DNA from 2 places in the Pantoea phytostimulans genome. Region 2 is predicted to be linked to the other one. Evidence: predicted binding sites of a transcription regulator. Region 2 holds the regulator's gene; the other holds the start of a gene.
The links. The regulator PhoB, encoded in region 2, activates phosphate uptake and scavenging genes when phosphate is short. The targets are predictions, from matches to a motif close to CTGTCATAAAACTGNCNNAT.

Region 1: pitA (inorganic phosphate transporter PitA) is a predicted target of PhoB. The motif match lies at 1,911-1,930, and genes of this name have one in related genera.

What each region holds. Positions count from the first base shown of each region.
Region 1 is NZ_CP173698.1:2,836,390-2,840,029, reverse strand. Features, by position in the region: gene uspB (universal stress protein UspB) at 1-222, shown strand, start outside; gene pitA (inorganic phosphate transporter PitA) at 260-1,759, opposite strand; gene ACF2G4_RS13305 (NAD(P)/FAD-dependent oxidoreductase) at 2,003-3,187, shown strand; gene rluF (23S rRNA pseudouridine(2604) synthase RluF) at 3,216-3,640, shown strand, end outside.
Region 2 is NZ_CP173698.1:81,949-85,588, reverse strand. Features, by position in the region: gene ACF2G4_RS00410 (PstS family phosphate ABC transporter substrate-binding protein) at 1-795, opposite strand, end outside; gene phoR (phosphate regulon sensor histidine kinase PhoR) at 814-2,127, opposite strand; gene phoB (phosphate response regulator transcription factor PhoB) at 2,142-2,831, opposite strand; gene sbcD (exonuclease subunit SbcD) at 3,167-3,640, shown strand, end outside.

The DNA of each region.
Region 1 (3,640 bases), 1.2 Mb from region 2:
CTGCTCTATCAATATGTCGATGGCGCGGGCTTTTTCACTTCTCATGGGCAGCCAAGCAAACAAGTCCGGCTGGTACGTTATATCTGGGCTAAGCGTTATCTTGATCACCACGATGAAGAGTTTATTCGTCGCTGCGAGCGGGTACGTGGGCAGTTTATGCTGACCAGTTCTTTGTGCGGATTAGTGGTGATTAGCCTGATAGCGATGGCTATCTGGCATTAAAAAAGGGCGACTTGCGTCGCCCTCTATTCAAACTGATTTACACCAGTTTTAACGCTATCCAGTACAGCGAGCCTGAAAGAACAATACAGACAGGCAAGGTGAATATCCACGCCATGGCAATGTTCTTGATGGTTCGACTCTGCAAGCCGCCGCCGTCTACCAGCATGGTACCCGCGACAGAAGAAGAGAGGATATGTGTGGTGGAAACCGGCAAGCCGGTATAACTGGCCACACCAATTGAAACCGCAGCCGTGACCTGCGCGGACATCCCTTGTGCGTAAGTCATGCCTTTTTTACCGATCTTTTCACCAATTGTGGTCGCAACACGACGCCAGCCAATCATCGTGCCAATGCCTAATGCCAGCGCAACTGCCACAATAATCCACACCGGCGCATATTCAATCGTGCCGAGCAGATCGCTTTTCAGCTTGTTAAGGAAGCGTTTGTCATCGCCAGTGGTTTCCGGCAGCTTAGCCGCTTTATCTGCGGTATCAGAGATACACAGCAGCAGGCGACGCATCTGGCTGCGTTGTTCCACAGAAAGCTGATCGTAGCTCTGCAGGTTATTCAGCAAGCTTTGCGCACGCTGAACGGCTTGCAGCGCACGTGCGCTATCACAATGGAACTGCTGCGGGCCTGACGGCACTTCTTCCGGGGTTGGCAGCGCAGGCGGAGCCATCTGGATGATGTGCGTCAGCGATTCATTGTGCTGCTGATAATACTGTTCGAGATGATTAACTGCATCGCGGGTACGCGTGATGTCATAACCCGACGCATTCATATTCACCACGAATCCCGCAGGCGCAACGCCAATCAGGACCAGCATGATCAGGCCAATGCCTTTCTGACCATCATTCGCACCGTGCGAATAACTCACCCCAATTGCAGAAACAATCAGCGCGATACGCGTCCAGAAAGGCGGCTTTTTCTTGCCATCGATCTTTTCACGGTCAGCAGGCGTCATATGAATCCGGGCGCGCTTCTTGGTGTTGCTCCAGTAGCGACGCAGAATGAAAATCAATCCACCCGCTATCAGCAGACCCACGATGGGCGACAGAATCAGTGACAGGAAGATGTTGATCACTTTCGGGATGTTGAGTGCATCAACCACCGAAGTACCATTCATCAACGCATTGGTGAGACCGATACCGATAATGGCACCAATCAAGGTATGGGAGCTGGAAGCCGGTAACCCTAAATACCAGGTGCCGAGGTTCCAGATGATCGCCGCTAATAGCATAGAAAACACCATAGCGAGACCGTGAGCCGATCCGACATTCAACAGCAAGTCGGTGGGAAGCATGTGAACAATGGCATAGGCAACGCTCAAACCACCGAGCAGCACACCAAAGAAGTTGAATACACCCGCCATCACCACAGCAAGCTGGGCACGCATGGCACGCGTATAGATGACCGTCGCAACTGCGTTGGCCGTGTCGTGAAAACCGTTGATTGCTTCGTAAAACAATACAAACAGCAGGGCAAGAACCAATAACAGGCCGGTACTGAGGTCTAGGCCAGCAAACAGATGTAGCATAAACGTTACGCCATTTTGGGAGGACATGAACGCGGCGCATTATCCGCGACAACGTGCTGTATGGGAAAGGAAAATATAGTCCTAATTTACCGTTAAGTTGTAATTTACACGATATAACGGGGTAAAAAGGTCTAAAAATTAGTCAGTTACATTATGACACATTTACGGCAAATTTTTGACGCTGGCGTCGGAGTGAGCAGATCACTACAATCTGCGCCTTTCAGATAAAGTGGGTAAGAAGCAGTGGAACAGTTTGACGTTATCATCATTGGTGCGGGTGCCGCAGGCCTGTTCTGTGCCGCGCAGGCTGGCCTTCGTGGCCGTCGCGTGCTGCTGCTGGATAACGGTAAGAAGCCGGGCCGTAAAATTTTGATGTCGGGCGGCGGCCGCTGCAACTTCACCAATCTCTATACCGAAGCCGCGGCTTATCTGTCGCACAATCCTCACTTCTGCAAGTCTGCGCTGGCGCGTTATACCCAATGGGATTTCATCGATCTGGTGAACAAACATGGCATCGCCTGGCATGAAAAGACCTTAGGGCAGCTGTTTTGTGATGATTCGGCGCAGCAAATCGTCGAACTGTTAGTGAAAGAGTGCGAAAAAGCAGAGGTTACGCTGCGTCTACGCTCGGAAGTATTGAGTGTCAGCCGTGATGAATCTGGCTATACGCTGCAACTGAATGGCGACACGGTGCGGGCTAAAAAGCTGGTGATCGCCAGCGGCGGATTGTCGATGCCAGGATTGGGCGCAACCCCGTTTGGCTATAAAATTGCCGAGCAGTTCGGCCTTAGCGTCTTTCCCACTCGCGCCGCGCTGGTGCCGTTTACGCTGCACAAGCCGTTGCTGGATCAGCTGCAAACCCTTTCCGGCGTCGCCATCGACAGTACCATTGAAGCGCAGGACGGCACGCTGTTCAAAGAGGCGATGCTCTTTACGCATCGCGGTTTGTCGGGACCGGCAGTATTACAAATTTCAAGTTACTGGCAGCCCGGTGAATTCGTCACTATCAATTTATCGCCGGCCAACGATCTGGACGCGTTTATTAACGTGCAGCGCGAGGCGCATCCCAATCTCAGTGTAAAAAACAGCCTGGCAAAATTGCTGCCTAAGCGTCTGGTCGAAATTCTGCAAGAGATGAAGGTCGTGCCGGACGCCAGCCTGAAGCAGCTCAACAGCAAACAGCAGGCCGAGCTGGTACAAACGCTCCATCAATGGCGAGTTCAGCCAAACGGCACTGAGGGCTATCGCACGGCGGAAGTCACGCTGGGTGGCGTGGATACCACTCAACTCTCTTCGAAAACCATGGAAGCGCGTGATGTGCCTGGACTGTTTTTTATTGGCGAAGTGGTAGACGTAACCGGTTGGTTAGGTGGCTATAACTTTCAATGGGCGTGGAGCTCGGCCTGGGCATGTGCGCAGGCGCTTTAATGTATCGTTCGATTTTTAAGGAGGCATCATGCTGATCAATTCATCCATTCGTCTTAACAAATACATTAGCGAGAGCGGTATCTGTTCTCGTCGCGATGCCGATCGTTACATCGAACAGGGAAATGTTTTTATTAACGGCAAGCGAGCCGCAATCGGCGACCAGGTCAAGGCTGGGGATGTGGTGAAAGTCAATGGTCAGCTTATTGAGCCGCGCGACGAAGAGGACTTAGTGCTGATTGCGCTGAATAAACCAGTGGGAATCGTCAGCACGACGGAAGAGGGTGAACGAGACAATATTGTTGATTTCGTTAACCACAGCAAACGCGTCTTTCCGATTGGTCGTCTGGATAAAGATTCGCAAGGGCTGATTTTCCTGACGAACCATGGCGATCTGGTCAACAAAATTCTGCGAGCCGGCAACGATCACGAAAAAGAGTATCTGGTCACCGTCAA
Region 2 (3,640 bases):
CAAAGGTTTACCCGGCGCTTTGTTCACATAAAGATAAAGCGGGCGCGCCCACGGATATTGACCGCTGCGAATGGTGTTCGCATCCGGCGCTACCGCGGCACCCTCTGCGTTGACGACCGACAACATTTTTACACCGCTGAGATGAAAGCCGAAGCTGGCATAGCCAATGCTTCGCGGGTTGCCTGCAACGGCTTGCACCACCGCAGCTGAACCGGGAAACTCTGCCACGTCGCTACGGAAATCGCCATTGCACAGCGCCTGCTGTTTAAAGAATCCCCATGTACCGGAAGCGGAATTTCTGCCGTAACGCTGCAAATTTCGCTTTATCCAATCCGCTTGTTGCAGTCCGAGATCGCCCCAGCGAGCGGGAGTGGCGGTTGCGCCGCACAGTCGGGTGATAGAGAAAATCGCGTCGAGCTGACGCGGCTCAATCTGCTGCAACGGATTGCGCTGATTCACCACCACCACCAAAGCATCCATGGCTACCGGTACCGCCAGTGGCGGATAACCGTAGTGCGCTTCAAATGCCTGACGTTCATCTACCTGCATTGGGCGGCTCATTGCGCCCAGTTGAGCAGCACCCGCGGCTAATGCGGTGGGTGCAGTGGAAGAACCGGACGCCTGCACCTGCACATTGACTCCCGGTGCCTGACGGCTAAAGTCCTCGCCCCACAATGTCATCAGGTAGCCCAGCGTGTCCGATCCTACGCTGCTTAAATTGCCGGAAAGCGTAATCGATTGTGCCTGCGTTATGGCAGGCAGCAACAAAAGAAGAGAGTAAAGAAGCGCACGCATGAGGACGTCCATTAACCGTTAATGAACTGCATTCTCCTGCATCCCGATGCTGACAATCAACCTCGGTGCCAGCGTAAAGGTAAAGCAGGTTTCCTGATGAGGAATACTGGTGATCTCCAGCCGCGCGTTTTGGTGGCTCAGCGCATGCTTAACGATAGCTAAGCCCAAGCCGCTGCCGCCTGTTGCTCGCGAGCGGGCTTTATCGACCCGATAAAAACGCTCGGTCAGACGCGGCAAATGTTCTGGCGCGATACCTGGCCCGTTATCGCAGACTTTAAAGATTGCGCCCTGCCGGCTGCGCAGCCAGCTGATATCAATGCGTGTGCCTTCCGGCGTATGATTAACGGCGTTGTAAACCAGATTGGAAATGGCGCTGCGCAGTTGTTCATCGTTGCCAAAGACTTTCAAGTGGGGATCGGTATGGAAATGAATTTCATGCCGCCCGCCGCTCAGCGTTTCAGCCTCATGTTGCAGCAGCTTTAACATCATTGGCACATCGACTTTCTCTTTTAGATCAATAGCGGGTGCGGCTTCAATGCGTGACAAAGTCAGAAGCTGTTTCACTAAACTGTCCATGCGGCGCGTTTGCTCCGACATCGTGTGCAGCGCTTTGCTCCGCGACTTTTCGTTCATCACCGCATCGTTCATCATCTCCAGATACCCTTGCAGCACCGTTAACGGCGTGCGCAGTTCATGGCTGACATTGGCAAAGAAGTTGCGCCTTGCCCCTTCCAACTGGTGCATTTGCGTGACATCACGCGCCACTAGCAGCCATTGCCCTTCGCTGTAGGGCATGACGCGGAATTCCATGTGATGCTGATTATTCAGCACTTGGGTCAGCGGCTTATCAAAATCGCGCTGGCGAATATAGCGGGAGAATTCAGGATAACGCAGCAGGTTCAGGATGTTCTGACCATTATCTTCTGGCCAGCGTAAGCCAAGATGCTGCTGCGCCAGGCCGTTACACCAGAAAATGGTGCCCTCTTCGGTGGTGAGAATAACGGCGTCCGGTAGCGACTCTGCCCCACTGCGGAAACGCTTGATCAGATTGCCTAGCTCTCGCCGCCGCCGCCGGTTACGCAGCTGCATTTGATACAAACCGTAGAACAACGGTTCCCAGCTGGCGCGCCCGGTCGGTGGCGTCATGGTGCGATCCAGCCATAACCAATGCGATAAACGCATCAGGTTATGGAAATGCCACAGCAATACGCCCAACACGCTGAGCAGCAGTAGCCACGGCAAGTAGCCGAACAGCAGGCCAAGAATCAGCGCGGGCAAAGACGCCAGCACCAGTTCCGACAATAATCTCTTCCAGGAGAGGCGTTCCAGCACGGGTAAGGCTCCGTTTAGTAGCGGGCAGAGAAACGATAACCTGTTCCGCGAACGGTTTGAACCATGCGATCGTGGCCAGAGAGTTCCAGCGCTTTGCGCAAACGGCGAATATGCACATCAACGGTACGATCTTCGACATACACATTGGTGCCCCAAACGTGGTTCAACAGCTGTTCACGGCTGTACACGCGTTCCGGGTGCGTCATAAAGAAGTGCAATAATTTATATTCGGTCGGGCCCATTTCCAACGGCGTGCTTTCCGACATTACGCGATGTGAGGAAGGATCCAGACTCAAGCCCTGAATCTCAATCACCTCTTCCACCGCCATCGGTGAAATACGGCGCATCACCGCTTTAATACGTGCCATTAACTCTTTCGGTGAAAACGGCTTGGTGATGTAGTCATCCGCGCCCACTTCCAGACCGCGCACGCGGTCTTCTTCTTCGCCTCGAGCGGTCAGCATCATCACCGGAATATCACGCGTCATCGCTTCGCGTTTAAGGTGCTTGATAAACTGAATACCGCTGCCGCCGGGTAACATCCAGTCCAACAGAATCAAATCGGGCCAGGGTTCAATCAGTTTACCGACCGCGCTGTCATAATCTTCCGCCTCGATTGGCTGATAATCGTTCTGCTCCAGAACAAAACACAACATTTCACGGATTGGGGCTTCGTCTTCCACAACCAAAATGCGCTTAGCCATTATTACTCCTGCTGATATGACGGCTGTCACTGATGTTCGCGGCGCCATTATGCGTCAGTTTTGTGACACTTTTATGAAAAACATACCCTGTTAAATCAGGCTTTAATACCGAACGTTGACAGCGACATAACATTTTATGATTTGCGTTAAGCGCTGAGGCCAGACGTGAAAATTTATTTAAGCAGGCAGCATTTATAAATTGATAGCCGAAATAATTCGAGCTGCAGGGAGGCGGCAAGCGGATAAGAGCCCGGAGCACGCACGCGCAGCCAACGCATCTGCAGCTTGAAGTATGAGGTATAATCGCCGGGCATTTGGTTTTAGCAGGGAGTTCTATGCGCATCATTCATACCGCGGACTGGCATTTGGGGCAGTTCTTTTACAATAAAAGCCGGGCAGCTGAGCATCAGGCTTTCCTTGAATGGCTACTGGCACAGATTGAGCAACATCAGGTCGATGCCTTGATCGTCGCCGGTGACTTGTTTGATACCGGTACACCGCCAAGCTATGCACGTGAAATGTTTAACCGCTTTGTGGTGGCGCTACAGCCCAGCGGCTGCCAGTTAGTGATATTGGCAGGTAATCACGATTCGGTGGCCACACTGAATGAGTCACGCGAGCTGCTTGCCTGCCTGAATACCCGCGTTATTGCGACACCGGTTGACGAAGTGCTGGTGCTGAACAACCGTAAGGGCGAACCGGGCGCGCTGCTGTGCGCCATTCCCTATCTGCGTCCGCGTGACATCATGCGCAGCCGTGCAGGTCAATCAGGCCGCGAAAAACAGGTTAACCTGCTGGACGCTATTTCC